4 regions of the Embleya sp. NPDC001921 genome follow, and region 3 is predicted to be linked to each of the others. Evidence: riboswitches for the same ligand, from Rfam matches in the RefSeq annotation. Region 3 holds a riboswitch; each other region holds the start of a gene.

Region 1 (7,567 bases), on a different contig from region 3:
CGCGTCCAACGCGGCGCCGATCTCGCCCTCGGCCAGGGCCGCACCGATGCCCAGGCAGCGCATCCCGGCCGCCTCCGCCGCCCGCACACCGCTCTCCGCGTCCTCCACCACCAGGCAGCGGTCCGGTCGCACACCGAGCAGACCGGCCGCACGCAGGTAGCCCTCCGGGGCCGGTTTGCCCTCGCGAACGTCCTCCGCGGTGACCATGTACACCGGTTCGGGCAGTTCCGCCGCGCGCAGGCGCCCGCTCGCCACCTTGCGGGTGCCCGACGTGACGATGGCCCAGCGCGCCGCGGGCAGTGCGGCGAGCAGGCCGGCCGCACCGGGCATCGCGAGGATGCCGGTGAAGTCGCGCTCCTCGCGTTCGACGATCCACGCGGCCTCGGCCTCGGCGTCCAGCGTGGGGGCGACCACGCGCACCAGGTCGATGTCGCGACGGCCGTACGACGCCGCGACCGCCGCGTCCGGGTCCACGCCGCGACCGGCCGCCCACGCCCGCAGGATGCGTTCGATCAGCGGGTGGGAGTCCACCAACACGCCGTCGAGATCGAACAGGATCGCGTCACAGTCGAGCGTGGTGCCGTCGTTCGCCATCCGAACAGGCTGACAGGAACGGCGGCGGAGCGTCGAGGCCTTCCCCGCTCATGACCACGTTGGACATGATCACGTTGGGTTGATCGGTCACCCACATAGCTCAGTTATTGATCGAAACCGATCATCTTCGGACCTGGGCCAACGGCCTTCGTTGCCTAACCGTCACGTTTGCGCCGATCGTCACCGGCTAGGTGGTCACTACGGCCCGGATGAGCTCACCCTCAGGCGGCAAATCATGTACTTGGTCCTCGCCCTGCTCGCACCGATCGTGATGTTCCTGCTGATACCCGGGCTCTCCTGGCTCGAGGACCGCATGCTCGGCTCGCTGACCCCGCCGCCGCCCACCCCGTTGCCCATGCCGTCCACCGCGCGGCCGGCGGTCGAACCCGTCGCGCCCACCCCGACCCCGCTCGCGCCGCCCACCGTGCCCCGGCCGGCCGGGCACACCGTGCGATCGGGTCGGGCGCGGCACGCTCGTCGCTCGACCTCGCTGCTCGCCTACCGGCACCACATCGGCCGCCGGCGCCCGCCCCGAGCCCCGGTCTTCCGTTGACCGCCGGCCCACCGTCCCGGAGCCGATCCTGAGTGAGCCCGCCACGCCGCCGCCGGTGCGCATCGAGTCCGTACCGCCCGAGCTGGGCTCCCCGCTGGGCGCCACACCGCTGTCCACCCACGCCGACGTGTGGCACGTGCTGGGCAGCCGTAGGGACGCGGTGCTCAAGCTCGCGACACCGGACGGCACGGCGGCGGCCAATCCGCGCTACTGGGCCCGGGAGGTCGAGGCGTACGAGAGCGGCTTCGCGCACACCGTCTACGCCGACTTCGGGCTGACCGCGCCGCGGCGGCTGCGCGCGGATCCGCGCGGGGACGGGTCGGTCGCACTGTGGCTGGACTTCGTGCGCGGGCGGTCCGGGTCCACGTGGGACCTCGACCGGTGGGCCGATTTCGCCCGGCGGCTCGGCGCCGCGCAGGCCGTGCCCCGACCGGCCGGACCGTCCTGGCTGTTCGAGCGCCCGCCCCCGGTCGGACCGCTGGCCGCTCGGACCGCCGAACTGCCGTACGTGCCTTGCCACCTGAACCTGCGGCCGGTGAACCTGATCGCGCGGGAGGAGGACGTCGTGCTGCTCGACTGGTCGCACGCGGGCTATGGGCTGCCGGGTGAGGACCTGAGCGGATTGATCCTGGCGCACGCGGCCGAGCCCGAGCTGGCCGCGACGCTGGACGCCACGCTGCCGGCCGAGTACGCGCGGGGCGCGGAACGGGCCGAGGCGGACGTACGGGTCGCGATCGCGGCGACGGCGCCCGCGAAGTACGGACCCGGTGCGGACGCGCCGACCCGGCGGATGTTGCGGAGGTGGACCGAGGACGCGGTGGGCCGTTGAGCCGCGTTTCCGGCCGCGCCCGGAGCACCGACCCGAGGGTCGGCGCGGCCGGGGTGACGGGTGCGGCCGGGCGGTCGGCGCGCTCGATTCAGCGGCGCGACCTGCGGATCGCCCAGATCAGGACGAGCACGGTCACGACCGCGGCGGCAGCGGCCGGCACCGGGCGCCGGCGGATCTCCGCCGAGCCGGTGAGGGTCGCGTGCCGGAGCGGATCCGGGGTGTGGTCGAAGAGTTGGTTGCCGGCGGTGTGTCCGACCTCGACGGTGCGGTCCTTGGCGTGTCCGACCCGGTCCCCGGCCACCTCGCGGGCCTGCCCGGCCTTGTGTACGGCCGCCTCCTTGAGCTCCTCGGCGCGGTGACCGGCCGACTGCTTGAGCTCCTCGGCGCGATGTCCGGCGGCTTCCTTGAGCTCTCCGGCCCGGTGCTCGACGGCTTCCTTGGCCTGCTCGGCGCGGTGTCCGGCCGCCTCGATGAGCTCTTCGGTGCGGTGGCCGACCGCCTCCTTGGCCTTCGCGGTCTTGTGCCGGGCGGTCTCCTTGACCTGCTCGACCCGCTGCCGGGCGGCGTCCTTGGCGTGCTCGGTTCGGTCCTGGACGGCGTCCTTGGCCTGCTCGGCCCGGTCCCGGGCGGCCTTCCTCGCCTGCCCGGCCCCCTCCCGCGCGGCGTCCTTGGCCTGCCCGGCCCGGTCGCGGACGGTGTCCGCGGCCTGCTCGGCGCCTTCGCCGGTCGCCGCTTCGAGCCGTTCGGCCCGGCGTCGGGCCCGCTCCTGGGCGCGGCCGGCTCCTCGGCCGACCTGCTCGGCGGCCTCGCCGACCTTGCGGTGCACCGTCTCGGGCGGCTCGACCTGGGTCAACTCCTCCACCGCGTGATCCAGTTGCTCACGTTTGCGGCTCAGCGTCGGCTCCTGTTGCGGGAGTGCGCTCTGCGTGGGTGGTTCGACGGCGGGGGGAAGCACGGTCGGGAACGCGGCGACCTCATCGGGATCGCGCGACGCGGACCTGCCGCCGGAGTCTCGGCCTGGGGTACTCATCGGTGCGTACTCCTCTTCACGGTCTCGATGTCCTCGCGTCACCGCCGAGGACCGCGCCTGGCGCCTGCCCTGCGGGCGCCCGGTCATGCGTCCTCGGCGGGCCTTCGACGGCCGGGGCCGTCTCCCCGATCCTGCCGGGGGCGCAGACCCGGCAGGACCGAGGACACGGCCCCGGCGGTCGGGTTCGTCGATGCCGGATTCGGTGTCTCGTGGCCGAGGCTAGAAACAATCGAGCCGAGAATCCGGGAATGTCACCCGGATGCGCGGCTCGGCGTGTCCGATCGGTTCACCCGCTCGGCCGCTCCGCGCGGGATCCGACAGGCGGGTCCCGGCCCCGGAGCGAACCGAGCGGGCAGGCCGGGATGCTCAGCCCGCGCCGCCCCGGCCCGATCCCGACGACCCGATCCGGGTCCGGGCCGGCCGCGGCGGCTTGTCGTGGAAGACGCAGTCGCCGCATGTACCGCCCCCGGGGATCCGGTAGTACAGGCAGCACGTGGTGCGGCGGAACGCGCCGAGCGCACCGTGCAGGCCGGTTCCGCGCAACCGGCCGGCGGCCAACAGGCCGTCGGCGAACATGCTTGTGGCCGCGACGAGTTCCGGCTCTGCCGGAGCCAGGTGCCGGTGCAACACGCGGGCCGCGCCGACCAGGGCAGACGCGGCGTTGCCCCACAGCAGCCGCTCGGCGACCGGCACCACCGCGCGAGTCGCCCCGGCGAGCGGCACCAGATGCCGAAGCAGCACCGCGTCGTGCAGCCGCGCGATCCCCGAGCGGTCGTCCGGCACCGGCACCGGCGCCGGATCGGGCGCCCACACCTCGACCGGCCCGGTGTCCGGGAAGCGCCAGTACGTCCGGGCCGGATCCAGGTCGGGCACCACCCGGCCGAGCACCGCCGCACCCAGTGCCACCGACCACAGCCGCGAGGCCACGCCCAGATACAGGATCGACGCGGCGACACGCGGTTCCTCGGTCCGCAGCCGGCCCCGTACGTGCTCCACCCGGGCCGCCAAAGCGGCGGGCGTGGCCGGGTCGTACAACTCGGCCAACGGCCGAAAGCCCGCGTCGTCGGTGATCGGCCCGGTCCGCAGCTCGAAGTAGGGCCCCACGTCGGCGAGCCGGCGCAATGGCCCGCCGACGTCGAACCGCGACCGCGCGCCGGTCAGCGGCTGTCGCCCGGACGCCACAGCACATCACCCGCACCGCCGGCGTCGGCCCGCCGGGCGAGGACGAACAGCAGGTCGGACAACCGGTTGAGGTAGCGCGCGGTGAGCGGGTTGACGGTCGCGGGCCCGTCCGCGGCCGCCCGCTCGTCCGCCTCGATCAGCGCCCAGGTCGAGCGCTCGGCGCGGCGGGCCGAGGTGCGGGCCACGTGCAGCAGGGCCGCGGCCGGGCTGCCGCCGGGCAGTACGAACGAACGCAGCGTGGCGAGTTCCGCGTTGAACGCGTCGCAGTGCTCCTCCAGCCGGGCCACGTCCGCCTCGGTGATCCGCAGCCGGGTGTCCCCCTCGGCGATCGGCGCGCACAGGTCCGCGCCGACGTCGAACAGGTCGTGTTGCAGTTGCGCCAACACCGCGCGCGTCCGCGGTTCCGGGTCGCCGAGCGCGAGCACGACCCCGATCGCCGCGTTGGTCTCGTCCGTGTCGGCGTACGCCGCCAACCTCGGATCGGTCTTGCGCGTCCGGGAGTTGTCGCCCAGCGCGGTCGTGCCGGCATCGCCGGTACGGGTGTGGATCCGGCTCAAAACCAAGGACATGGTCGGCACCGGCCTCTCTCGGGGAAATCCGCCCCGGTGGGTGAGGTGGCGACGACGTGAGTCTCCTGGCTCTCGGATCATCGCTCCTCCCGGCCTTCCGACCCCGTCTCGGGGCCGTGGCCGGTTCGGGAGTCGCTCCCCGATCACAGTGGCGGGACCGCGCCGGATTCACACCGGCTTCCTCGTACCGCCGTCGCCTTGCGCCTCCCACCATGACACGCGCGACGGGCCCGGTCCACCGTCGGATCCGGGCCACGCGTGCGGGTGAAGCTTGCCGCCGGTCCGCGTGCCGAGCCCCGGACCGGCGCGGGCGAAGCCCAGGATCGGATTCCGAGAGCGGCTCCCTCGGCCGGCGTCGGCTCCGGCCGGTATCGGCGCCGAAGGGTGTCGGCGGGCACCGGAGGGTGCCGGTGAGTCGATCCGAGATCCGGCCGTGCCGGGAAATCAGTGCCGGAGGTATGCGTGTCCACGGTGTCCGGAACACCTGAACCAGCCGGTCCGACGCGTCGGGTGGGTCGGGTGCGTCGAGCGGGCGTGCTCCTGGGTTGTTGCGTCTCGCTGTTCGCAGCCGGGTCGGGGCATCCCGCCGCCTGCGCGAGGTGGTTCGGCGCCGAAGGAAGGCATCTCGCCGCCTCCGTCCGGCACTTCGATGCGGGCTCGACGCGACCGACCCCATCCGCGGCGGTCTTCGGCGGCGGGTCGGGACACGACACCCCATCCGCCGAACCCCTCGGCGCGGGAACGGGAGGCCCCACCCCATCCGCCGCGCTGCTGGACGCCGGCGCCGGGCGCCCTGTCGGGTCCGGCCACCGGTTCCGGCCGAGGGGCGAGCCCGAGGCGATCCTGCCGCCCGTCCCGCGTGCCGTCGCCGATCGGGTGGGCACGCGCGCCGGGGAGTCGGTGGACGTCCCGGTCCTGGCCGGCGACTCCGGCGAAGGGCTGGTCGTGCTGTCGTACACCAATCCCGAACACGGCCTGGTGCTCCAGCCGGACGAGCGGGGCGAGCCGGATTCGGTGCTCCGCTATACGCCGGGGCCGGGCTTCACCGGACGCGACAGTTTTCGCTACACGATCGTCGACCGGCTCGGCCGCGAGGCCACCGCGAGCGTACGCGTCGACGTGGCGGCCGGCCCGGGCGCGGCCGGCCGGCCGGTCGAGACCCGGGCGGGCAAGCTCGGCGTCCATCGCGGCATCGACGAACTCCGCGCACCCTCGGCCGCGTCGGCGGCGCGTCCGCACGCCGGGATCGATCCGGGCGGCGGGCCGCTGCTCGTGGCCTTCCTCGGCTCGGCCCTGCTGGGGGCGGGTGTCCTGGCCTTCTTCGCCTACCGTCGGCCGGGCCGGCGGCGGCGCGGCTGAGCGGTCCCGGGTCGGGTCGGTCGGCTGCTCCGCGGATCCTCGGCCCGATCGGCAGTTCCGGGGTTCCTCGGCGCCGATCGACCTTCCGCGGTTCTTCACCCCGATCGGCCCTTCCGCGGCTCGTCGCCCGGATCGGCCCTTCCGGGCTTCCCCGACGCGGCCGGTGTCGCCCCGATCAGCCCTGCCGGGCCTCCTGGGTGAGCTGGTAGAGCCCGTACAGCAGCTCGGCGATGCCGACGATCAGCAGCACGACGCCGATCTTCCCGAGCGCGACCACCGGTGTGTCCACGTCGTCCGCGAAAAGCTTCAGGGCTCCGCCGACCACCGCGCTCAACAGGCCGGCCGTCAACGAACCGCGTGCCTTCGCCACGGTCTTCCTCCTCCACTCGACCTGCGGGTACGGCTACGAGGCTAGGTCCGGGCCCGGGGCCGGCACGCCCTCCGAGGGGACGAACCGGCGTACACACTTCGGCCTAGCTCGCGCCCGGGTTCGCCGCGGCCGGCGGTTTCGGCGGCCCGCGGGAATGGGGGACAGCCCCACCCCCGCGGGGCGGCCAGCCCCATGGGCACGCCCGTTTCACGCTCCTAGCGTGGAGCCGGTGCCGTGAACGGGGAGCGGCCGCAACGGCGGAGGGACGAACGTGAGCGGGCGACCGACACGGGCAGGTCACACGATCCGGGACGAGCGGGAGGGTGCCGGGGCGCCTGCCGTCCGGCTCGACGCGGTGCGCAAGGTGTACGGCAGGGGCTCGGCCTCGGTCGCCGCCCTCGACGGGGTCACCCTCGCCTTCGGACACGGCTCGTTCACCGCCGTGATGGGTCCGTCCGGCTCCGGCAAGAGCACCTTCCTGCACTGCGCGGCCGGCCTGGATCGCCCCACGTCGGGCACGGTCGCGGTGGCCGGCCGGGACCTCGCCGAGCTGAACGAGAACGCGCTGACCAGGCTCCGCCGGGAGCGGATCGGTTTCGTCTTCCAGGCGTTCAACCTGCTGCCCACCCTCACGGTGGAGCAGAACATCACGCTGCCGCTGCGGTTCGCGGGCAAGCGCGCCGACCGCCGGCGGATCGCCGAGGTGATCGCGCGCGTCGGCCTGACCGAGCGCGCCCGGCACCGGCCGCACGAGCTGTCCGGCGGCCAGCAACAGCGGGTGGCGATCGCTCGCGCGCTGGCCGTGCGCCCCGCCGTGCTGTTCGCGGACGAGCCGACCGGCGCGTTGGACACCCGGACGGCGGCCGAGGTGCTGGGACTGCTCCGGGAGTCCGTGCGGACCGACGGCCAGACCATCGTGATGGTCACCCACGACCCGATCGCCGCGTCCTTCGCCGACCACGTGGTCTTCCTCGCCGACGGCCGGATCGCCGACCGGCTGGACGCGCCGACCGTGGACGCGATCGCCGAACGCATGACCCACCTGGGCGCGTTCGCGCAGGCCCCGCTCCCGGGTGGGCGG
Region 2 (7,567 bases), on a different contig from region 3:
TCGATGTCGCGCTCGTCGCCGGCGTCCAGGGGCACGTGCAGCAGGGAGCAGGACGCGGCCACGTCGACGCGCTCGGCCAGGCCCAGCAGGGTGCCCAGGGTGGCCAGCGACCTGCCGAGGTCGTTGATCCACACGTTGCGCCCGTCGACGACGCCGGCGACCAGGCGCTTGCCGGGCAGTCCGCCGACGGCGGCCAGGGCGTCCAGGTTGGCGAACGCGGCTCCGGTGAAGTCGAGGGCGAGCCCTTCGATCGGCGCCTTGGCCAGGATCGGCAACGCCTCGCCGAGACGGTCGAAGTACGAGGCGACCAGCAGCCTGGGCCGGTCGGTGAGCGCGCCGAGGTCGCGGTAGGCACGTGCGATGGCGTTGAGTTCGGCGAAGCTGCGGTCCTGGACCAGCGCGGGTTCGTCCAGTTGCACCCACTCGGCACCGGCCGCGCGCAGATCGGCGAGCACCTCGGCGTACACCGGCAACAGTCGGTCCAACAGGGTCAGCGGCTGGAAGTCGGCCGCGACCCCGGGCGCGGGCTTGGCGAGCAGGAGGTAGGTGATCGGGCCGACCAGTACGGGACGCGCGGTCAGGCCCTGTGCGACGGCCTCCTCGAACTCGGCGACCTGCTTGACGGAGTTCGCGGAGAACACGGTGTCGGGGCCGAGTTCGGGGACCAGGTAGTGGTAGTTCGTGTCGAACCACTTGGTCATCTCCAGCGGCGCCACCTCCTGGGTGCCGCGGGCCATCGCGAAGTAGCCGTCCAGGGCGTCGACTTCGACGGCCGCACGGTGGCGGGGCGGGATCGCGCCGACCATCACGGTGGTGTCCAGGACGTGGTCGTACAGCGAGAAGTCGCCGGTGGGCACCTCGTGCACGCCGGCATCGGCGAGCCGACCGCGGTTGGCGCGGCGCAGTTCGGCGGCGGTGTCGCGAAGCCCGTCGGCGGTGACCCGACCGGCCCAGTAGCCCTCGATGGCCTTCTTCAACTCCCGGCGCGGGCCCTGTCGGGGGTAGCCGTACACGGTGGCGCGGGTTGCCGCGGCTGCGGACTTGGTGGTCACGGAACTCTCCTTCGCGAGTTGTCTCCGGAATCCCGGGACGGATCGAGGGCGCGAAGGGTTGGCAAGCCGCGGGGCCGTTTCGGCGCTGTCGCGCACGTGTGCCACCGGGTTGTCCGCCGACCCGCCCACGAGGTCACCGAGATCACCGCGCGCCTCATCGGCGCACGGGCAGTGGCAGGTCTTCGGACTCGTGGGCGCGTCCACCGAAAGGGCGGACTCCTACTGGCCGTCGCTTCCCGGGCCCGATTCGGGCCCAGTGCTGTTGACGGCGGTCGTTCCCACTCACCGCTGCGGGGCAGTCCCGGATTCACACCGGGTTCCCTCTTGCGACGCGCCTGCCTGGCGGGCAGGGCGAACCGACTGCGTCCGTCAGCTTAGCCGGCGACGGGCGGCTCCGGGACGCGAGTCCACTCGGTGGACGGTGAAAGGACGTACGCGAGACGCGGATGCCGGCGCCTGCGCCGATCGGGCAGGCGTGCGCGGTCCGTTCGCGGCGTTCGTCCCGACCGGGTCAAGCGCGGCGGCGGTGACCCGGCGGAACGAGCATGGTTGCGGAGCCGAGGACGGGATCGCTTCGGATCCGACGTCGGGCCGGCGCTACGGGCGGGTGGGGGCCACGCGCGGGGGCGGGTTGGTGGTGGAGGTCTTGTCCTTGGAGAAGGACCAGCCCTCGAAGCTGCCCAGCGGGGGCTTGCGGTTGGTCGCGCCCCACGAGCTGTAGGTCCAGGTGCCGTTGTTCGGCGCGTGCCAGTACGACCAATACGCGGACGCCGGCGGGGTGTTGACGCAGGGCTCGGTGTCCGTGCCGGGCTTGCCCTCGATCCGGCAGATGAATGCCTCGCCCCACCGGTTCGTGCCCTGGATCCGGAAGCCGGCGTTCTTGAGCGCGGCCAGACCGGTGGCCTGATCGCCGGGCGCGCAGCGGGTGAGCGTGGCGCCGCCGAGTTCCTGGAAGTCGACGATCACGGTCACCCCGTTGGCGTCCGGGCAGACGCCGGCGGAGCCCTTGGTGGGGTCGATGGCGTAGGCGGCGGGTGCGCTCACGGTGATCTGGGCGGTAGCGGGCAGCAGGAGCAGGGCGAGTGCCCCGACCAACCGGCCTATTCGAGCCTTGTTCCCCACAGATTTCACGTGCGGATTCCCTTCGTGCGACGGGCGTCGGCACGAGCGGCGGAACCGATGCCGACCGGGCCGAGCGATGTTCCTCACAGGACCGCCGACCCCCGGCATCGCGCCGACGGGACACCGCCGGACGTGAAATCCGGGCTTCAGCGTGCAGTCCACGACCGCTGGAGCCTTCATCTCGTTCGAACCCAGGCATTCCGACTCGCGGCGGCCTGTCGGCCACCGCCTACGGTTGCGGGTCAGCGCCGGATTTCGACCGGCTTCCCCTGGATTGCGAACTATGCGGTTATGTCGCCGACCCGGACGGAGTCGGCTTGCGGAGCGTATGAGATGAGCTGCCCGTCGTACAACGGGTCACCCGAGCAATCCGCGGTGCCGTTCGTCACCGCCCGGGAGGCGCCGCCCGGGGAGGCACCGCCCGGGAGGCCGGCCGACACGGTGGTCGGCGCGGTGGGGGCCGCGGAGGCGGGCCGCGATGGCGGCGCTCGCGCCGCCGCTCAGGTGGGTTCGCCCACCCGATACCCCGGCACGGACGGCCACCGCACCGTGAGCACCACCGACTCCTCCTCGGCCGCCCAGGAGTGGTCGACCCCGCGACCCCACACCACGTAGTCGCCCTGCTTCGCCAACAACACGCTGCGGCCCGGCAGTTCGACCCGGAACCGGCCGCTGATCAGGATCAGCAGCGCGGTCCGCGCCTCACCGGTCACCCACTCGGCGCGTGCGTCGCCGGGCGGGTGCACGCCCCACTTGATCTCCACCGCCTCGCTGTGCCGGGGATCGCCGACGTCCTTGAAATGGCCGAGCAGCCAACCCCGGTCCAGCGCCGCGTCCGGGCCCGCGTTGCCCACGTACACGCTGTCGTTCATGGCCGGGGACGCTAGCAGAGCAGGCTCCCCGGCCATGAGGGGTCAGGCAGCCGCGGTCACCTGCCGCGCGTCCGGCTCCTCCGCCGCGCGGACCTGACGGAGGTGGTCGGACACGGTCATGAGCGCGAGGAGCACCGTGGTGACCGCGAGTACCGCCCAGCCCGTGCTCGCGACGGAGGCGACGAGTGGCACCGCCACCACCGCGGTGACGATGCGTCCCTCGACCGGGCCGGTGGCCAGCACGTAGCGGTGCCACGCGTGACCCACCAGGAAGGTGGCCACGCCGGTGCCCAGCCACCAGCGGTTCGTGTCGGTGCCCAGGTGGTGGATGGCGTCCGAGATGCCCGCCGCGATCAGCACGATGCCCGCGATCATCACCGCGTGGGCCAGGCCGAACGCCACATAGCCGAGCATCTGTCGGCGCTCGACCGATGCCTCCGACATGGCGCGCACGGTGCGCTCGTCGTCGCTGCCGAAGTAGGACCACCAGATGCCGGTCGCGACCGCGATGCCGAGCAGGATGCCCCCCGCGAGCTTCCAGTCGACCGGCCGACCACCGGCGCCGATGCCGACGGCCACGACCGATTCGCCGAGCACGATCAGGATGATCAGACCGTGCCGCTCGACGAAGTGATGCGGTTCGACCACGAAGCCGCGGACCCGACCGATCACCATCGACAGGTACAGCACCGCCACGGCGGCCGCCCAGCACACCCAGGTGCCGGCGTCCGGCAGGTGTGGCGCGACCAGGATCAGCAGGCCGCCCGCCGCGTTGAACGGCGCGAGGCGCAAGATCCCGGAGCGGGCCGAGGGTTCGGACGCGGTCAGGAACAGCGCGACGTGCATCCCGACGGCGACCAGGAACGCGAGGCCGAACGCCCAGCCGTCCGGGTCGAACGCGTACGGAAGGTCCAGGCCCATCACGAAGAACGAGGTCATCGTGAGCGCCAGCAGCAACCGAACCACCGTCGCGTCGGGGCGGACCGCGTTGGTCAACCAACTGAACGCGCCGAACATCCACCACATCGCCGCCAGCGGCAACATGCCCTGGAGCAGCCCGGTCCAGCCCGGGTGCGACTCCACCTGGTGGGTGGCCTGGGTGAGCACGAAGACGAAGACGAGGTCGAAGAACAACTCGATCGGGGTCACGCCGGTGGGCCGCTCGTTCTCGGCCGGCGTTTCGCTCGGGTCGTGCGGGAGTTCGAGGGGAATCTCGTAGCCGAGGTCGAGGTCGGATTCGGGTCCGGGCGTGGCCGCGGGTTCGGGTGCGGATCCGGCCGGCGGCGTCTTCGCGGATGTGGGCGGCGCCGGTATCGAGGCGTCGATCCGATCGGGTTCACGGGGTGTCGAGGAAGGGCTCATGCGTTCGCTTTCGTGTGTCCCGGGGTGCGCCCATCGGGGGCCGAGGCGCGGCACCGAAGTGCGGTCCGACCGGGATGCGACCCGGTCCGGAGTGGTCGCGCGCGTGCGCGGGCCCATCATCATCGCGACTTCCGCTTCGGCACAGGGGGGTTCCGTCGCGTTCGCGATCGGCGTAGCCCGGGCACACGCCGCGGCGGGCCGGTAGTCCGGCCCGCCGCAGATCCCCTGTCTACCCGTCGGAGGCGGTTCGGGGCAGTGGCTCGCGTGTTCCGGCTACCCGGCACCGACGGCGGCCCGCGTATATCGGCTGTCTCGGGCCGGCGCCCGCTCGCGCGTCCGGGGCGTCGCGCCCCGCACCTGGCGCACGCGGTCCGGTCGCCCGAAACCGCGCGGACCCGGTCGCCCCCCAGCCCGCGCGGACGGTCGCCCCCGCCGCGCGGACAGGTCGCCCCCGGGCCCGCGCGGTCCGGTCGCCCGGGGGCGAGGCCGGCTCAGGAGCAGAAGATGAGCAACGACGTGATCGCGGTGCACGAGGCCGAGGAGCTGTTGTTCGCCGGGTTGGGATCGTTGGGCGTGCTCGCCACCCGGCTCGCGGTGACCTCGTACTCGGCGCCCAGGCTGAGCAGGGCGACCGGTGCGCTGAAGTGCCGGGTGGTCGCCGCGTTCCCGGCCAGCGGCCCTACCGTGCAGGTCACCGTGCGGTTGGCCACCGAGCAGTCCGGTGACGTGACGGTCATCGGGACCGGCAGCGGCGCCGTGACGGTGGCCGAACCGAGCGCGTCGGGGCCCCTGTTGGTGATGGTGACCGTGTAGTCGATGCGCGCGTTGAACAACGACGGCACGCCGGTGGCCCGGAGGGTCACCGCCACATCGGCCGCGCTCGCGATGTAGGTGTACCGGTCGCCGGGGCCGGTCGCGCTGGTTCCGCCGGCGGTGCTCACCTGGACGTCCACCTGACCGGCCGGGCCGGGCGGCGCGGTCGCCGTGCACGTGGTCGCGGTGCAGGACACCGAGCCGGCGGGCCGGCCGGGGCCGAAGGTGACGCCGGTCGCGCCCGCGAGGTTGGTGCCGGTGATGGTGACCACGGTGCCGCCGGCCGCGGGGCCGGAGCCGGGGCTGACCGAGGTGACCGTCGGGGCGGCCAGGTAGGTGAAGCGGTCCGCGGGCGTGGTCGCGCTGGTGCCGCCCGGGCCGGTCACGGTGACGTCCACGGTGCCGGGTGTGCCGGGCGGCGCGGTGGTGGTGATGGTGGTGTCGTCGACGACGGTGTAGGAGGGGGCGGGGGTCGCGCCGAACGCGACGGTGGTGGTGCCGGTGAATCCGGTCCCGGTGACGGTCACCGCGGTGCCGCCGGCCGCGGGGCCGGAGCCGGGGGTCACCGAGGTGATGGTGCGCGGGTGCGGGACGCCGACGACGACGATGCCGTACGGGGTGTTCCCGACCGGGATGGTGGCCACCACGGTGTCGGACGCGGTGTCGATCACCGACACGTCCCCGGACACGGCGTTGGTGGTGTACACGAATCCGCCCGCGACGTGCAGCGTGAGGTTGGCCGGATAGCTGCCCACCGCCACGCTGTCGATCACCGTGTTCGTGGTCAGGTCGACCACCTTGACGGCGGCCGGGAACGCGGAGACGTAGGCCCTGGTCCCGGCCGCGTTCACCGCGACGTTGCTGCCCTCCGCGATCGGGACGGTGGCGGCGAGCGCGCCGCCGGCGGTCAGGTCGAGGACCCACAGACCGGATTGGTCGTCCACGGCGTACAGGCGCCTGCCGTCGGGGCTGAGCGCGGCACCGTCCGGCGAACCGCCGAGTGCGATGGTCGCGCCGACGGTGGCGGTCGCGGTGTCGATCACCGAGACGTTGTGGCCGGCGTTGTTGACGGCGTACACGTGCGCGCCGTCCGGGGCCACCAGTACGGCGATCGGGCCGGTGCCGACCGCGATGGTGGCGATGGGGGTATTGGTCGCGATGTCCACGACCAGAACGGAGTTGTCCTGGGCGACGTACAGGCGGGTGTCGGTCGGGTCGACGGCCATCGCGAACGGCGCGCCGGCGGTGGCGATGGTGCCGGTGACGGTGTCGGTGGCGGTGTCGATCACGGAGACGCCGGCCGCGCCGAAGTTGGCCACGTAGACCCGGGTGCCCGCGTGGTTGGCGGCGAGCCCGTAGGGACCGCTGCCCACCGGGATGGTCGCCGTCGTGGTGTTGTTCGCGGTGTCGATCACGGACACCGTGTTCGAGCCCGAGTTGGCGACGTAGGCGGACACGCCGGGACGGGCGGCGGAGGCGGGAGCGGCCTGGGCGACCAGGCCGGCGAGGAGCAGGGCCGCGGCGGCGATCAGGGCGATCGGCCCGCGCGGGTTGGGGCCTCGGCGGGGGCCGTACGGGTGGCGCGTTCGGCGCGGGTGGCGCTGGTCGGGTGCCTCGGCTGACCGGCGGCGGCGCCGGCGGTTGGGTTCGTGGCCGTGGAGCGCGGAACGGAGCGACATCGGGATCCCCTCCCTGAAGATGGACCACACCCGGCCGTCTCCATCGGGGCACGTCGATCCCCGCCCCGTACGACCCTCGGGCCCCCACCCGAATCGAGACGGCCGCGAATCACGGATCGCGATTCGTCGGTGCATCGCCGGAAACGTACCGGGAGAGCGGGTGGCCGTGTGACCGAAATGGCCAAATGACGGCGATGGGGCGGGAGTTGGTGTAGATGCGGGGCGGGGGTGCTCGACCGGCGGCCATTCGTCGGTGTGAAAGCGGGGCGGGGGTCTTCGACCGGCGGCTATTCGGGGGCCGAGAAGACCATGCGGACCTCGGTGGTGCGATAGCCGGCCCGGCGGAAGGCGGCGGCCATCGGGGCGTTCGTCGTGTCGGTGGTGGCGGTGATCAGTTCGGCGCCTCGGGCGGCGTGCAGGCGGGTGATCTCGGTGAGCAGGTCGGCGACGTAGCCGCGGCCGCGCAACTCGGGGACGACGCCCAGGTATCCGACGTTGGGGTGGTAGGGCGTCGCGGACGGGATGGCCAGGCCGACCAGGGTGCCGTCGGCGGTGTGTGCCAGGCGCCACCACTCGCGCCGGCCCGGGCAGCCGAGGTAGAAGTCCATCTCCTGGCGGGCGACGACCTCCGGGCCGTGCGCGGCCAAGCCCTTGCGCGTCTCCGCGT
Region 3 (7,567 bases):
GTCCTCACGGACGTTGATGCCGCCGAGCCCGAGGTCGGCGCCCTTGCGCAGGACATCGACCGGGAAGTGCTTGGTGCGGTCCCACTCGATCGCCTGCGGGGCCAGGTGCTCGCGGGCGAAGTCCCGCGTCGTCTCGACGATCGCGTGCTGATCCTCGGTGAGGGTCGTCATCGGGTCAGCCCATCGTGGGGATGGTGAAACTCGCGGACTCGCGTGCACCGGAGAACCAGCGCGAGGTGATCGTCTTGGTCCGGGTGTAGAAGCGGATCGAGTCGGGTCCGTGCTGGTTGAGGTCGCCGAATCCGGACCGCTTCCACCCGCCGAACGTGTGATAGGCCACCGGCACCGGGATCGGCACGTTGACGCCGACCATGCCGGTGTTCACCCGGCGACCGAAGTCGCGGGCGGTGTCGCCGTCGCGGGTGAAGATCGCCACGCCGTTGCCGTACTCGTGCTCGCTCGCCAGTCGCAGCGCGTCCTCGTAGTCGGCCGCGCGCAGCACCGACAGGACCGGACCGAAGATCTCCTCGCGGTACACCCGCATCGAGGGCGTGACGTGGTCGAACAGGGACGCGCCGACGAAGTAGCCGTCCTCGTGGCCGGGGACGCGCACGTCACGGCCGTCGACGAGCAGCTTCGCGCCCTCTCGCACGCCGATGTCCAGGTAGTCGTGGACCCGAGCGAGCGCGTCCCGACCCACCAACGGGCCGAAGTCGGCGTCGCGGTCGTGGGAGGGGCCCACCCGCAGCGTGGCGATGCGCTCGACGAGCTTGGCCACCAGCGCGTCCGCGGTCTCCGCGCCGACCGGAACCGCCACGGAGATCGCCATGCAGCGCTCGCCCGCGGAACCGTATCCGGCGCCGATCAGGGCTTCGACGACCTGGTCGAGGTCCGCGTCCGGCATCACGATCAGATGGTTCTTGGCGCCGCCGAAGCACTGGGCACGCTTGCCGCGCGCGGTGGCCGAGGTGTACACGTACTCGGCGATCGCGGTCGAGCCGACGAAGCCCAGCGCCTGGACGCGCGGGTCCTCCAGCAGCGTGTCGACCGACTCCTTGCCGCCGTTGACCACGTTCAGCACACCCGGCGGCAGCCCCGCCTCGAGGAAGAGCTCGGCCAGGCGCAGCGGCACCGAAGGGTCGCGCTCGGACGGCTTGAGGACGAACGCGTTGCCGCACGCGATGGCGGGGGCGATCTTCCACAGCGGGATCATCGCGGGGAAGTTGAACGGGGTGATGCCGGCGACCACACCGAGCGGCTGGCGCAGCGAGTGCACGTCGATACCGGTACCCGCGTTGTCGGTGAACTCGCCCTTGAGCAGGTGCGGGATACCGACGGCGAACTCCACCACCTCCAGGCCGCGTTGCAGGTCGCCGTGGGCGTCGGCGATGGTCTTGCCGTGCTCGGCCGACAGCAGCTCGGCCAGCGAATCGCGTTCGGGCTCGACCAGTTGCAGGAATCGGGACAACACCCGGGCGCGCTTTTGGGGGTTCCAGGCGGCCCACGCCGGTTGTGCCTGCTCGGCATCGGCGATCGCCGCCAGCGTGTCGGCACGGTCGGCCAGCGGAACGCGCGCCTGCACGCGTCCGGTGTTGGGGTCGTACACGTCGCCGAACGCGCCGGACGCGCCGTGGACGTGCCTGCCGCCGATGAAGTGGGAAAGCTCGCGGACCATGAACGACCTGTCTCTCGTCAGGTGCGGTCCGGAGGCGGGGCAATGACCCGACCACGGCAACCGCCGCTTCGGGGCGCGGGGTTGCCGAGGTCGGGTGGCACGTGCGGGTGGTCAGGCGAGCCCGACGACCTCGACGTTCGCAAGATCGTCCGGGGCGAGTGCGCAGACCGGCGTCATGCGTGTTTGCTCCATCCTCGTGGACAACACGGATATACCCGCGGCCGGTATCCTGACTTCCGGATCGACATACGCCGCCCGCCTTCCCGGCTTTCGCCAGTGGCGTGGTGCCTCGGCAGCGCACTCCCCGGTCACAGTGGCGGGACCGTGCCGGATTCACACCGACTTCCCTGCACCGCGGACCTTGTAGTTCAAGACGATATAGTCGGACGTCCTACTAAGTCCAGCGGTGATCGGGCTTGATCGCGTGGGTGACCACCTTCGTCCGAGTACTGATGCGTGACTGATTCCGGGTCGGTTGTTCGTCCGTAACGTTTTGACCTGCGGAAAGCACGACAGGAACCGCGCAGGTCAAAGCACTGGAACCCGTCGGGTACGCCCGGCGGATCGACCCGGGAAGGACGGACGCCATGAGCGGCGCCATCGACTACACCGCTGCCGTCGAGAACTACCCGGCCGGCTGGAAGGCCTGTGACGCGCCGGCCGCCGCGGCCCGGAACCGGTCGACGCGTGCCCGCATACCGCGGGTCCGGGCGGTGCTCTCCCCTTCCCGGGTCCGCGTCGCCCTGAACCCGAACGCCCATGCCGCCCGGGCCGCCTGACGACCCGTCGGCCCGGCAGCGGACCCGAGGCAACGCCAATTCGTCCGGTGGACCCGATCGACCGAGAGGTTAAGACATGCCCGCGTACGTCATCGCCAACCTGCGGGACGCCGCCCCGCACCCCGAGATCGCCGACTACATCGAGCAACTCCCCGGCACCTTCGCGCCGTACGGCGGCCGCTACCTCGTGCACGTCACGCAGCACGAGGTATTGGAGGGGGGTTGGGTCGGGAACGTCGTGATGATCGGCTTTCCCGGGATCGCCGAGGCGCGGGCCTGGTGGGATTCGCCCGCGTACCGGATGATCGCGCCGCTGCGCTCGCGGCACATCGAGGGCGACATCATCCTGATCGAGGGCGTGCCCGAGGGCTACGACCCGAGCGGCGCCGTACAGGCGCTGCGCGAGGCCCTTCGCGCCGAGTAGCGCTCGGGCTCGGCCCGGGTTCAGCCAGGGCTCGGCCCGGGTTCAGCCAGGGTTCGGCCCGGGTTCGGCCCGGGTTCAGCCCGAGCCCAGAGCGTCCGCCGCCCTGGTCAGGTCCGCGGCGATGTCGTCCCAGTCCGGTCCGTGCAGCCACAGGTTCTCGGCGGCCTCGCGCATCAGCGCGGGCTCGTCCGGTCGTTGCAGGAGCACGAGCCGGTAGGACAGGTTGCGGATCCAGACCGGCAGGCGGCCGTCGACCAGGTGTGGGGACAACTCGCGCAACATGGCGAGAATCGAATCCGCGTCGGCGAAGGTCAGCTCCTCGACGAAGGAGGACTCCCGGTGTTCGAGGTCGCACGGCGGCGTGGGTCGGTACTCGTCTCCGTAAAGGCAGCGTGCGTGCTCCGTCGGGCTGCTGTGCATGTCCCGGAGCCTACGACACCACGACAACCCACCCGCGCCGTGCCACCCGAACCGTGCCGTTCGCGGCGTCGAGCTCAAAGGTCGACGACGAGTCGAGCCGAATGGGAGCGCGACCCCGCGAAGACCCTCGGCCGGCACGGGCCGTACCGCCGACGGGCCTTCGGTCGGCGCCGACGCCCGGACGACGTCGCGGGCGAACGGCAGCCCCGGGGACACCCCGGCCCGTCCGCGCGATAGGTACTGGTCGCTGCCGTGGCGCCGGGATAAGGTCCCATTTCAAGATCGTTCACAGCATGATCATCGACGGGGGAGGTCTGTCATGGGCAACGACGACAGCGGCACGTACGAGGGTTTCACGGCCGAGGAGCGGGCCGCGATGAAGGAGCACGCCAAGGAGGGGAAGGCCGCCGCGCGCCGCGGTTCGCGCGCGGACAAGGCGGCGGAGGCGGAGCGGGACGTACTCGCGAAGATCGCCGAGATGCAGGACTCGGACCGGGTCATGGCCGAGCGCGTGCACGCCGTCATCACGGCCAACGCCCCGGTGCTCGCGCCGAAGCTCTGGTACGGGATGCCCGCCTACGCGCTGGACGGCAAGGTCGTCTGTTTCTTCCAGAGCGCGGAGAAGTTCAAGGCGCGCTACGCGACGCTCGGGTTCAGCGACCTGGCGAAGCTGGACGACGGCCCCATGTGGGCGGCCGGGTTCGCGCTGATCGAGGTGACAACAGAGGTGGAGGCGCGGATCGCCGAGCTCGTGAAGCGCGCGGTGAGCTGAACCCCGTCCGCGGAACGGGCGACCGGTGCCGCGGCCTCGGCCGGCCTGTTCTCGGTGTCGGCGACGGCCGTGTCACTCGCTCGGGGGGGCGCCCGTGCCCTGGATGTCGACCCGATCGCCCTGGCCGGCCCCGATGCGGATGCCGACCACCAGGAAGTTCTCGCGTGTGCCACAGGGGAGGCACAACCTTCCGTGGCCGGCCCGATAGATCTCGTGCAGGTCTGTGCGGGACGCCGGGCTTCTGGGGCTCAGCGTCGCGGTCCAGCCGATCGGTGTCGCGTCCGGCCCGGGGTCGTACAAGCGCTCTTCGTCCGCGTCCACGATCGCGTGGACGCCGATTCGCCGTCCGCTGGGCAGGACCACGATCGCCGAGCCCTCGTGATCCTTCATGGGTGCCAGTGTGGTCCGTCGCACGCCGTTCGGCACACGGAAACGCGCGTGTCGCGTTACGAGTTCGATCGGACACACTATGTGTCCATCGGATGAACTCGTGCGATGCGCCCGGAAGTACGGGTCACGAGCACGTCTGCTCGGCCTGCGGTCGGTGGAGGTAGAACAACTCGGGGTCACCCTCGTCGAGGCCGTGGACCAGGCCGACCGGGCTCCATCCGGCCCGTTGGAGCAGCCGCTGCATCGGCTGGTTCGAGACGTTGGTCGAGGTGAACAGCTTCGGCGTCGCGCACGAGGCGGCCACGGCGTCCAACAACCGATGCCCGACGCCTCGTTCGCGCGCCGACGGGGCGACCATCAACATCGTGACGAAGCCCTGTTCGAAGAACGTGTACTCGACGACGCAGTAGCCGAGCAGGCGCCGGACGCGTCCTCCGCCACGACCGCCAGGCCCTGCCGGCACCACTTTCGGATGCTCGCCCGGCGCGCGACGTCCCCTTCGATCGCGACCGCGTCGATCCCGACCAACGTGTCGGAGTCCGACTCCCGGGCGCGGCGTACGACGAATGCGGCGAGGTTCTCTGCGTTCACGAGTCCATACTGTCAGCGTGCCGGCGGCGGACCGCAGCGCACCGCGACGCACTGCGACGCACCGGAAGCGCACGGAAGCCCGCGCCGCCCCCGCGCCTCCTCGCTCCCTACGGGGCGACACGTACGGCGGTCCACCCGTCACGCAGTGGGCAGGGGCGCCTCGGGCTGCCCGGAGGGGGACGCGCGCGTGGGGCATGTGCGGGCGGCGTGGGAGCGGGCGGCGATCAGCAGGGCGAAGCCCGGGCCGCCGAACGCCGACGCGCCGAAGGCGACCAGCCACAGGGTGCCGGACCGGGTGCCGCCCGGCGCCGGGTCCGGATCGGGGGCGGGGACGGCGCCGAGTGCGGCGAGCGGGGCGTACACCGACAGGAACACGCCGTACAGGGCGAGCCCGAACGCGGTCGGCGCCGCCGGGATCAGGCGAGCGACGCGGCGCCCGGCGAGATACGGTATCCGGCGCGGAAACCGTTGCCCCCACAGGTACATCAGTCCGGCGATCAGGAAGAACGCCAGTCCCGCGGCCGATACGGTCGCGTCGACGCCCGCGGCGGCGAGTGCTCGCGCCGCCCGGGATTCGCCGGAGTTCGATGCCTGCCGGCGTTCTCCGGTGACGCCGAGCGCGACGCCTCCGAGCGTCCGGACCGTCTTCACGATCGCCCGGGGGAGCAGGCCGCAGGTCGGCAGGAACGCGGTTCTCCTGGTCCGGCGGGACGCGGTCGACGGCGCCGGACGCACGAGCGGCACGTCGACGTCGACCCGGACGTCCGGCGGGCGTCGAAGCGGCCCCGGGGGTGCGTGGGCCGCCGACGCGACGCCGGGTGTCCGGTGCGTGCGGGGATCGCGGGCACCGGTGGGGATCGGTTCAGCGCACGACCAGGGCGAGGATGAGGACGATCAGGACGACGTTCTGGATCGAGTGGATCGCGATTCCCATCCACGCGCTGCGAAATCGTTTGCTCGGGTAGGCGAACAGGCAGCCGGCCACCGCCGCGCCGGGCATGGACCACGGTTGGTGCACGTGGTACAGGCCGGTGAGCAGACCGTTCACCCACCAGTCGTGCCGGCCGAAGGACCCGCGCATGCGCGGCAACAGCAGGCCACGGAAAAGGAGTTCCTCGCCCAGCACGCTGTTGAAGGTCATCATGACGGCGACCAGTGCCAGCCATCCCCACGCGCCGCTGACGTAGTCCTGCCCTTCGGTCGATTCCAGGAATGCGCCGAGGCTACGGTCGGACGGCTCGGACAGGCCGGTGGGGACGAACTGCACCAGCAGGAAGCCGAGCGCGAACACCGCCACCCACCACCACAGTCCGCCTCCTCGCCGACCCCGGTGGTCCGAAGGGGCCCGCAACCACAACGCGTCGCGCAGCACCGACCAACGCAGGCTCGCCTGTTCGCGGGCGACCAGGGCCAGCACGAGGATTCCCTGCCAGATGAGGCCACAGGTCAGGGCGACGATCAAGACCGTGGCGAACCGCCCCTTCGAGGCGTCGTCGCCGGCGACCATCGGGGCCGCCACCCAGGCGAGCAGCGCCATCGGGACGACGGCCGCCGCCCAGATCGTGAGGACCGCGGCGATGGAGTACTGGGGGAGCGCGGGCGGGGAGGCGGTACCGGCAGTGCGGTGCGTGCCGCCCCCGGGGGACGCTGGCGACGTGGTTGAACTCCCGTTTGCGTCAGGGTAGTTAGGGGTCGAGCCAGGCGAGGTTGTCATGCCCCGAGCGTGCCGGTCCACGCTCCGGGCCACTATCGGAGATGTTCCCGACCCGTCCCTGGAACAGTTCTCGGGGTTGTTCCCGATCCCGATTTCGGGAGCGCCCGCCGCAACGAGGCGCAACGGCTCCGCGCGTACGTCGACTTCGTCCACGCCGGTGCCCCGTGACCAGCCTCGACACGGCCCGTGGCGATCGCCCGGAAGGTGGTGACGCCTCGGTCGAGGTAGGGGCCCTCCCTCTGCCGAGGTAGGGGAATCGGAGCCGACCGCGGTGCGATCGCCTTCGGCCGGCCCGGCCCGGGCGCCCCTCGCCTTCCCGGTTCCCGTCCGCGGACCATCGGTTTTCGGACTTTCCGGTGGCCGCTCTCCCGGACCAACCCCGCCGGTGCCATTCTGTTGCCGTGACACGCAGCTATCAGTCGATCACGAAAGAGATCCTGAGTGCGGTGGGCCCGTCCCGCGCGTGGCAGATCCGGGACGGCGAATCTTGGTGCATGGTGACCCCGCCGTGCCATGAACGCCGGGCGCAGGGCTGGAAGTTGCACATCTCGGCCACTCCCGCGTCGGCGCCCGCGGTATTGGAGCACGCGGCCCGGATCCTGGTGGCGCACGAATGCGCGTTCAAATTCGCGGTGACGCCGCGATTCACCGCCGAGATCAACTCGGTTCGGGCCAACCGCGCCCAGTCCGGGAAGTTCCTCACCGCCTACCCGGCCGACGACGCCCAACTGCGGGTGCTGGCCGAGCGGTTGCATGCGGTGACCCTCGGACTGCCGGGCCCGGCCATCCTGTCCGACCGGCG
Region 4 (7,567 bases), on a different contig from region 3:
CCGCCGGGCCCACCAGCACGATCGCCACGCAGTTGGTGATCGCGCGCCCGGTGTCCCAGCCGAAGGTGGACGTGAGCACGGTGAACACGAAGAACCTGTGCAGGTTGTCCAGGATGTCGTCGCCGGGTACGAACGCGGGGCCGACCATGCTCTCCGAGTCGGCCAGGAACGGCCAGAACCACATGTTCATCAGGAAGCCGAAGGCGTACGCGGAGAACACCCCGTAGCCGGCCAGCATCACGATCTCGCGCCTGCCGCGCACGCGTTGCGGCAGCAGCCCCGCACCGAGGCCGACCCACGCCGAGGCGAGCATCTGGAAGGGCAACCAGGGCCCGACCCCGGCGGTCAACAGGGCCGACGCGAACAAGGACGTACAGCCGAGCACGAAGCCGAAACCGGGCCCGAACACCCGCCCGGCCAGCACGAGCATGAAGAACACCGTCTCGATGCCCGCGGTGCCGGCCCCCAGCGGGCGCAGCGCCGCGTTGATCGCGGACAGCACGCCGAGCATGGCCAGCGCCTTGGAGTCGAGACCACCGCTGGTCATCTCGGCCAGCACCACCGCGACCACGAACGGCAGGGTGACCGCGAAGATCAGCGGCGCGTCGCCCGAGTGCGCGGCCGATTCCGGGGAGGGTGCGGCGAACAGCGGCCACAGGAACATCGCCAGGCCCGCGATCGAGGCGATGGTGAGCACGATCGCGGTGCGCGGGGTGATCCGGATGGCGTTGCCGCGCTTGGTCGGGGTCGGTGCGATCGTCATCCGGTCGTCTCCCGGTCCGCGGCGCAGGCACGAATCTCGCGTGGAGCGGGCCCGGACTCCCGCGGGACGGGCCGCGAACGCGCGGTGTCGTCGTCGGCCAAGGCGTCACCGACCGCGGCGACGGTCAGCCACTCCGCGGGCGCGAGGATCTTGGCCACCTGTGGCGCGAACGCCGGTGAGGACACCACGACCTCGGCGGTCGGACCGTCCGCGACGATGTCGCCCTCGGCCATCACCACCACCCGGTCGGCGACCTGGGCGACGAATTCGACGTCGTGTGTGGCGAGCACGATCGCCCGTCCGGCGTCCGCGAGTTCGCGCACGACGTGGACGAAGCGTCGTTTGGCGTGGTAGTCGAGACCCCGGGTGGGCTCGTCCAGCAGCACGACCTGTGGTGCGGCGACGAGTTGGATGGCCAGGACGAGCGCGAGGCGCTGCCCCTCGGAGACGTCGCGCGGGTGCAGGGCGCCGTCGATGTCGGGCGCGATGCGGTCCAGCAACGCCCGGCACGCGCCGGCCTCGGCGCCGGATTCGCGGTCGGCCTCGGCGCATTCCGCGTCGACGGTCTCCAGGTAGAGCAGGTCGCCGGGGGTTTGCGGGACCAGGCCGACCAGGGCGCGGGCGCGCTGCGGGGCGGCCTTGCCCGGGTCGTCGCCCGCGACGTCCACCGTGCCGCCCTGGCGGGGTCCGGAGCCCTGGAGGGCCCACAGCAGCGAGGACTTGCCGGAGCCGTTGCGGCCCATCAACGCGGTCACCTGCCCGGGGAGCAGGTCCAGATCCAGGCCGCGGACCGCGATCACGTCGCCGTAGCGCACGATGATCCGGCGCGCCGTCAACAACGACGCCGACGAGTCGGCGGGCGGACGCGGCCGCGGCGGCGTACGGCCGGCCAGGCGGGCGCGCAGCGGCGCGGCCAGGCGGCGGGCGTCGCGCACCGACAGCGGCAGGGGTGACCAACCGGCGAGCCGACCGAGTTCGACCACCGGTGGGGCGATGTCGCAGGTTTCCAGGATGTCGGCGGGCGGGCCGTCGCGGACCGTGCGGTCGCCGGGCAGGTGCACGAGTCGGTCGGCGTACTGCACCACACGCTCCATCCGGTGCTCGGCGACGATCGCGGTGATGCCCAGGTCGTGGACCAGCCGGGTGATCGCGGCGAGTACGTCCTCGGCGGCGGTCGGGTCCAGCGCGGAGGTGGGCTCGTCCAGCACCAGCACGCGCGGGTGCGCGGTGAGCACCGAGCCGATCGCGACGCGTTGCTGTTGGCCGCCGGAGAGGGTGCGCAGCGGGCGATGGCGTAGTTCGGCGATGCCCAGCAGGTCCAGGGTCTCCTCGACACGCTTGCGCATGACCGGCGAGGGGATGGCCAACTGCTCCATGCCGTAGGCGAGTTCCTCCTCCACCGTATCGGTGACGAAGCCCGCGAGGGGGTCCTGCCCGACCACGCCGACCAGGTGCGCGAACTCGCGCGGTGGCCGGGAGCGGGTCTCGATGCCGTCGACCAGCACGCTGCCGCGCAGGGTGCCGCCGGTGAAGTGTGGGACCAGACCGTTGATCGCGCCCAGGAGGGTGGACTTGCCGGCCCCGGTGCGGCCGACGACCAGGCACAACTCCCCTTCGGGAATGCTCAGTTCGACGTCGCGCAGCGCGGGTTCGGGTGCGTCGGCGTAGGTGATGGTGACGTCGCGGAATTCGATCACCGGACGGACTTCTCCCTGATGGTGGTGCCGGCGTCGGCCGGGCCCGGGGTCGGTGTGCGGTCCGTCGTCTCCGGCCGGGGCACGGTGTCGCCGAGCCGGGGCACGGTGAGCGGGGGCGGCGGTGCCAGCCACGCGGGCAGCGCGCCCACGACCAGCGCGAGCACCGGCAGCGGGGCCAGCTCGGGCCACGCGAGCGGGCTCAGCGACGGATAGAGGTTCCCGGCGTCGATCCGGCTGGTCAGGTAGAGCAGCGCGCCGGTGCCCAACCCGCACGCGGCGACCGCGAATTCGGCGAACCGCCAGCGGTCCGGCAGGTAGACGCTGCGGTTGATCCGCCGGCCGGTGAGCACGAAGCCGATGCCGGCGACCGCGATCCCGCCGGGCAGCATGGTCGCGCCCAGATAGCGCGGGGTGCTGCCGTCGAGCAGCGCGTACACCCCCACGCAGACGCCGATCAGTCCCACCAGGGTCAAGACGCCGGTGAGCAGCCGGATGGCCCGGGGCAGGTGCCGGTTGCGGCCGTACCCGCGCGAGTCCATCGCGGCGGCGAGCGCGAGCGACCGGTCCAGCGCGTCCTGGAGCACCGGGATCGCGATCGAGCGCAGCGCCCGCATGCCTTTCTGCGCGCCGCCGCGCAGCCGGCGGGCCCGGCGGACCCGATGCACGCTCTCGATCAGTTGCGGTGCCACCGACAACGCGACCACCACGGCCGCGCCCACCTCGTACAGTGCCGCGGGCACCGCCTTGAGCATGCGCTTCGGGCTCGCGAGCGCGTTCGCCGCGCCCAGGCACACGATCATCGTGGCCAGCCGCAGTCCGTCGTAGAACCCGCCCAGCACGTGCTCCAGAGCCACCGGGCCGAACAGGTGGATGCCCGCCGCCCACGCGGGCAACGGGATCTCCGGGAGGTCGACGAGCACATGGCCGCTCGCGGCCCCCGCGCCGAACACGATCCGGAACAACACGCGCATCACGATGATGAACAGGCCCAGGAACAGGTACATGCGAAAGGCGAGCGCCCACGGCGCGTCGCCGCGTCGGTTGGCGACGACGAATCCGGCCACGGCCAGGATCAGCGCCAGCAGCAGCGGATTGGTGGTGCGACTGGCGGCGGTGGCCAGGCCCAGGGCCCACAACCACCACGCGCCGGGATGCACGGTGCGCGGCAACCGGCCGCCGCCGCGCCCAAACGCTGCGGCATAGGGCCGGTGCCCCGCCCGGGGCGTGCTCAACTCGACCCGTCGGCGCGCGTACGTCGACGCCACGTGGTGAACCCGGCCGCCGCGCAGATCGCCACGAGCAGGGCTGTCCCGGCGATGGTCGTGGGCGGGATCCCGTCGCGCTTCCCGGTCGCCGACTCCTCGCCACCGGTCCAGGTCTGACCCTGTGGAGTGATGCCGGAGGGTTGAGTGGAGGGGCCCGGTGAACCCGGATCGGTGGAGGCGCTCGCGGACGTCTCGGCCGCGGCGGAGGCCGAGGGTGCCGCGGACTCGGTGGGCTGCTCCGATTCCATCGGGTTGCCGGCTACGCCCGGCCCCGGCGCGAGGGGGTCGGTGCCCGAGGTGCCCGAGGTTCCCGAAGTCGTGGTCGTCGAACCCGCCGACGTCGTCCCCGTCGTGCCCGACGCGCCCCCGCCGGAGCCGGCGCGGCCTCCGCTTCCGGCCGCGGTCGTGCCGCCGCCCGATCCGCCGTCGGCCGGCGGCGGTTGCGGGTTGTTCGTCGCGGGCGGATTCGGCGGCGTGGGAGTCGCCGGGCGAACCGGTGCCACGCGCGGGGGCGGGTTGGTGGTCTCGGTCTTGTTCTTGGCGAACGACCAACCCTCGAAGCTGCCCGGCGGCGGCTTGCGGTTCATCACGCCCCACTGGCTGTACGTCCACGAACCGCCGTTGGGCGAGTGCCAGTACGACCAGTAGGCGCTCGCCGGCGGCGTGTCGATGCACGGCTCGGAGTTGGCGCCGGGCTTGCCCTCGACCCGGCAGATGAAGGCCTCGCCCCAGCGGGCCACACCGGTGATCTCGATGCCCGCGTTCTTGAGCGCGGTGTGGCCGGTGGCCTGGTCCCCGCGGGCGCAGCGCACGATGGTCGTGCCGCCCAGTTCCTGGAAGTCGATCACCACCGTCACACCGTTCGCGTCCGGGCAGTAGCCGGGGGTGCCCTTGGCGGTGTCGACCGCGTGCGCGGTCGGCGCGGCGAGTGTCGATTGGGCGCCGGCCGACAGCACGAGCAGGGCGAGCGCGGCGACCAGGCGGGCAGTTCGGCCGCCGCGTCCCGGGCGCCTCATGTGTGCTTTCCGTTCTTGCGCCGCGCGCCGGCGCGGACGGCGAGGCCGGTGCCGACCAGTCCGAGGGAGAGCATGAGCAGTCCGCCGACCTGGGCGCCGGTCCTGGCGAGGCTGCCGCCGCCCTTCGTGGTGCCGCCGCCGCCCGAGCTGCTCGTGCCGCCCGAGACCGAGCCGCCGTTACCGGCGCCGGTCGTGGTCGTCGCGGACGCGGTGATCGACGCGCTCGCGGTCCGGGTGAGCGAGGTGGTGGGTGTGGCGGACGTCGACGCGGACGGCGTTTGGGACCCGGTGTGAGTGGCCGAGCCGGTGGGCCTGGGGGTGCCGGAGTCGGTCGGCCCCGGCGAGGTCGTGACGGTGCCGGTCGGCTCGGTGGGCGCCTTGCCGAGGTCACCCAGCGGGACATCGGCCAGCACGAGCAGGGCCTGCGGGGTCGCGCGGCGCCACTGGTCGCGCTGGAAGTCCGGGATGCCCTCGGTCCGGGCCGAGGTGAGGGCTTCCGCGTTGTAGGCGATCGTGCCGACGTCCTCGGTCGCGGCGCCCGCGTTGCCGGCGGTGATCTGGTGCTTGGCCACCCACGCGGCGGCCTTGTCTGCCTCGGCCGGGTAGCCGGCCGCGTGCAGGGCCTGGCCGGCCAGGCCGGTGCTGTTCGTGTTCGATGCCGCGGTGGGTCCGGAGCCGCCGAACGAACCGTCCTCGCGCTGCTTGGACTTGAGCCAATCCGCGCCCTTCTGGGCCGCGGCCGCGGCACCGACCGACTTGCTCTCGGCCGCGGCGGAGAGCAGCGCCTGTACGGCCATACCGGTGGAGTCCGGGTCGAGCACGGTGGTGGGCGTGTCCTGGCAGGTCGCGCCGGTGCTGCCCAACTGGCCCGGATACAACCGGAATCCGCCGCTCGGGCACTGCTGCTTGAGCAGGAAGTCCACCGCGCTTTGCGGCACTCCGCCGCTGCGGGCCAGGCCCAGCACGGCCAGCGACTGCGCGAACGCGTTGCTCGAGTCGGGACTGCCGGTGAGCTTGTCCCGGATCCGACCCGTGTCGTCGCCGGCGTCCGCCCCGGCGATCAGGTCGAGCGTCTCGGCGCGCATGTCCAGGCCGCCGAACCCGGTCGGATCGCGGTCGGCGACCACGGCGGCGAAGAGCACCTTCGCGGTGGCGCCGGCGATCCGCGAGCCGGGCATGCCCCACTCCTCGGCGCTGTTGTACTTGCGGATGTTGGCGGCCACCGCGTCCCCCGCGGCCTTGAGCGCGGTGGGCTGCGAGCGAGTGGCGGCCAACGCCATCATCGTGTCGATGGTCAGGCCCCAGTCGGAGCCGGCGAACCCCGGTATGCCGCCGTCGACCAGTTCCCCGGCCTGCCATTTCGCCGCCGCCGCGGCGTTGTCGGCGTGCGGGTTCGCGGCGTCGGCCGACGCGGAGAAGACGGGGGAGGCCGCGACCAGGACCGCGCCGCAGACCGCGACGGCGCCGGTGTTTCTCACGGTGAGCCAGGACATCGATGGGACCCTTCCGAGACCAACGCGTCCCGGGAGCCGACCGATGCCGGGCATCGGTCGGGCGTCCGGGCCTCAGCGTGTAGTCCACGACAGCTGGAGCCTTCAATTCGTACGCACCCAGGCATTCCGACTCGCGGCGGCCTGTCGGCCACCGCCTACGGTTGCGGGTCAGCGCCGGATTTCGACCGGCTTCCCCTGGGTTTCGAACTATGAAGTTGAGGGTGCCGACACACGCCGGCGTGTGGAGCATACGGAGCATTCCGACTGTCGGACAACAGCACGGGCGGGCGGTCGACGGTGCCGTTCGTCACCAACCGTGGTCCCGTGGTGGACGATCGCGCGCCGTTCGGGCGCGCGTGCCGGCCGCGACGCCCCGGGCCGCCGGGGCGGGGCGTGCCTGCCCCCGCCCCGGCGGCCCCGACTCAGGACGCGGTGTCGGGGAGCGTCGCCCGTACCTCGCGCGCCGCCGCCACCAGGTTCTCCAGCGAGGCGCGGACCTCGGGCCAACCGCGGGTCTTGAGGCCGCAGTCGGGGTTGACCCACAGCCGTTCGGCGGGGATCGCGGTCAACCCCTCGCGCAGCAGACCGGTCACCTCCTCCGCACTCGGGACGCGCGGGGAGTGGATGTCGTACACGCCGGGACCGGCCTCGCGCGGGTAGCCGTGGGCGGCGAGTTCCCGGGCGACCTGCATGTGCGAACGGGCGGCCTCCAGGCTGATCACGTCGGCGTCGAGGTCCTCGATCGCCTGCACGATGTCGCCGAACTCGGCGTAGCACATGTGCGTGTGGATCTGGGTGGCCGCACGCACGCCGGAGGTGGTCAACCGGAACGACTCGGTGGCCCAGGCCAGGTATTCGGCGTGGTCCGCGGCACGCAGCGGCAACGTCTCGCGCAGCGCTGGTTCGTCCACCTGGATGATCGAACCACCGGCGGCCTCGAGGTCGTCGACCTCGTCGCGCAGTGCCAGGGCGACCTGCCGGGCGGTGACGGCGGGCGGCTGATCGTCGCGGACGAAGGACCACGCGAGCATCGTGACGGGGCCGGTGAGCATGCCCTTGACGGGGCGGTCGGACAACGACTGGGCGAACGAGGTCCAGCGCACGGTCATCGGCTCGGGACGGGAGATGTCGCCGGCCAGGATCGGCGGGCGCACGTACCGGGTGCCGTACGACTGGACCCAGCCGTGCCGGGTGGCCACGTATCCGGTGAGCTGTTCGGCGAAGTACTGCACCATGTCGTTGCGTTCGGCCTCGCCGTGCACCAGGACGTCGATCCCGGCCCTCTCCTGGAAGGAGATCACGTCGCGGATCTCGCTCTCGACACGTTCCTCGT

The links. Region 3 has a riboswitch for cobalamin ahead of ACWCPW_RS12070 (CoA-acylating methylmalonate-semialdehyde dehydrogenase). Riboswitches for the same ligand answer to the same signal wherever they lie in the genome.
Region 1: linked by a shared signal. The riboswitch ahead of ACWCPW_RS06305 (cob(I)yrinic acid a,c-diamide adenosyltransferase) and the one ahead of ACWCPW_RS12070 (CoA-acylating methylmalonate-semialdehyde dehydrogenase) in region 3 are both predicted to bind cobalamin.
Region 2: linked by a shared signal. The riboswitch ahead of metE (5-methyltetrahydropteroyltriglutamate--homocysteine S-methyltransferase) and the one ahead of ACWCPW_RS12070 (CoA-acylating methylmalonate-semialdehyde dehydrogenase) in region 3 are both predicted to bind cobalamin.
Region 4: linked by a shared signal. The riboswitch ahead of ACWCPW_RS04245 (prenyltransferase/squalene oxidase repeat-containing protein) and the one ahead of ACWCPW_RS12070 (CoA-acylating methylmalonate-semialdehyde dehydrogenase) in region 3 are both predicted to bind cobalamin.

What each region holds. Positions count from the first base shown of each region.
Region 1 is NZ_JBSFEO010000004.1:216,612-224,178, reverse strand. Features, by position in the region: gene ACWCPW_RS06330 (HAD-IA family hydrolase) at 1-594, opposite strand, end outside; gene ACWCPW_RS06325 (hypothetical protein) at 830-1,147, shown strand; gene ACWCPW_RS06320 (phosphotransferase) at 1,203-1,976, shown strand; gene ACWCPW_RS06315 (hypothetical protein) at 2,065-3,006, opposite strand; gene ACWCPW_RS06310 ((2Fe-2S)-binding protein) at 3,373-4,188, opposite strand; gene ACWCPW_RS06305 (cob(I)yrinic acid a,c-diamide adenosyltransferase) at 4,164-4,757, opposite strand; cobalamin riboswitch at 4,816-4,941, opposite strand; gene ACWCPW_RS06300 (Ig-like domain-containing protein) at 5,277-6,116, shown strand; gene ACWCPW_RS06295 (DUF5708 family protein) at 6,292-6,486, opposite strand; gene ACWCPW_RS06290 (ABC transporter ATP-binding protein) at 6,758-7,567, shown strand, end outside.
Region 2 is NZ_JBSFEO010000003.1:170,306-177,872, reverse strand. Features, by position in the region: gene metE (5-methyltetrahydropteroyltriglutamate--homocysteine S-methyltransferase) at 1-1,052, opposite strand, end outside; cobalamin riboswitch at 1,209-1,429, opposite strand; gene ACWCPW_RS04235 (flagellar hook-length control protein FliK) at 1,650-2,183, opposite strand; gene ACWCPW_RS04230 (signal peptidase I) at 2,675-3,046, opposite strand; gene ACWCPW_RS04225 (low temperature requirement protein A) at 3,089-4,408, opposite strand; gene ACWCPW_RS04220 (IPT/TIG domain-containing protein) at 4,900-6,900, opposite strand; gene ACWCPW_RS04215 (GNAT family N-acetyltransferase) at 7,188-7,567, opposite strand, start outside.
Region 3 is NZ_JBSFEO010000008.1:148,242-155,808, forward strand. Features, by position in the region: gene ACWCPW_RS12065 (acyl-CoA dehydrogenase family protein) at 1-171, opposite strand, end outside; gene ACWCPW_RS12070 (CoA-acylating methylmalonate-semialdehyde dehydrogenase) at 176-1,675, opposite strand; cobalamin riboswitch at 1,878-2,047, opposite strand; gene ACWCPW_RS12075 (hypothetical protein) at 2,263-2,454, shown strand; gene ACWCPW_RS12080 (DUF1330 domain-containing protein) at 2,531-2,878, shown strand; gene ACWCPW_RS12085 (hypothetical protein) at 2,954-3,298, opposite strand; gene ACWCPW_RS12090 (iron chaperone) at 3,618-4,070, shown strand; gene ACWCPW_RS12095 (hypothetical protein) at 4,143-4,460, opposite strand; gene ACWCPW_RS12100 (GNAT family N-acetyltransferase) at 4,585-4,923, opposite strand; gene ACWCPW_RS12105 (hypothetical protein) at 5,190-5,786, opposite strand; gene ACWCPW_RS12110 (CPBP family intramembrane glutamic endopeptidase) at 5,914-6,588, opposite strand; gene lanL (class IV lanthionine synthetase LanL) at 7,167-7,567, shown strand, end outside.
Region 4 is NZ_JBSFEO010000003.1:178,235-185,801, reverse strand. Features, by position in the region: gene ACWCPW_RS04265 (ECF transporter S component) at 1-763, opposite strand, end outside; gene ACWCPW_RS04260 (ABC transporter ATP-binding protein) at 760-2,460, opposite strand; gene ACWCPW_RS04255 (CbiQ family ECF transporter T component) at 2,457-3,725, opposite strand; gene ACWCPW_RS04250 (hypothetical protein) at 3,689-4,741, opposite strand; gene ACWCPW_RS04245 (prenyltransferase/squalene oxidase repeat-containing protein) at 4,738-6,234, opposite strand; cobalamin riboswitch at 6,336-6,472, opposite strand; gene metE (5-methyltetrahydropteroyltriglutamate--homocysteine S-methyltransferase) at 6,657-7,567, opposite strand, start outside.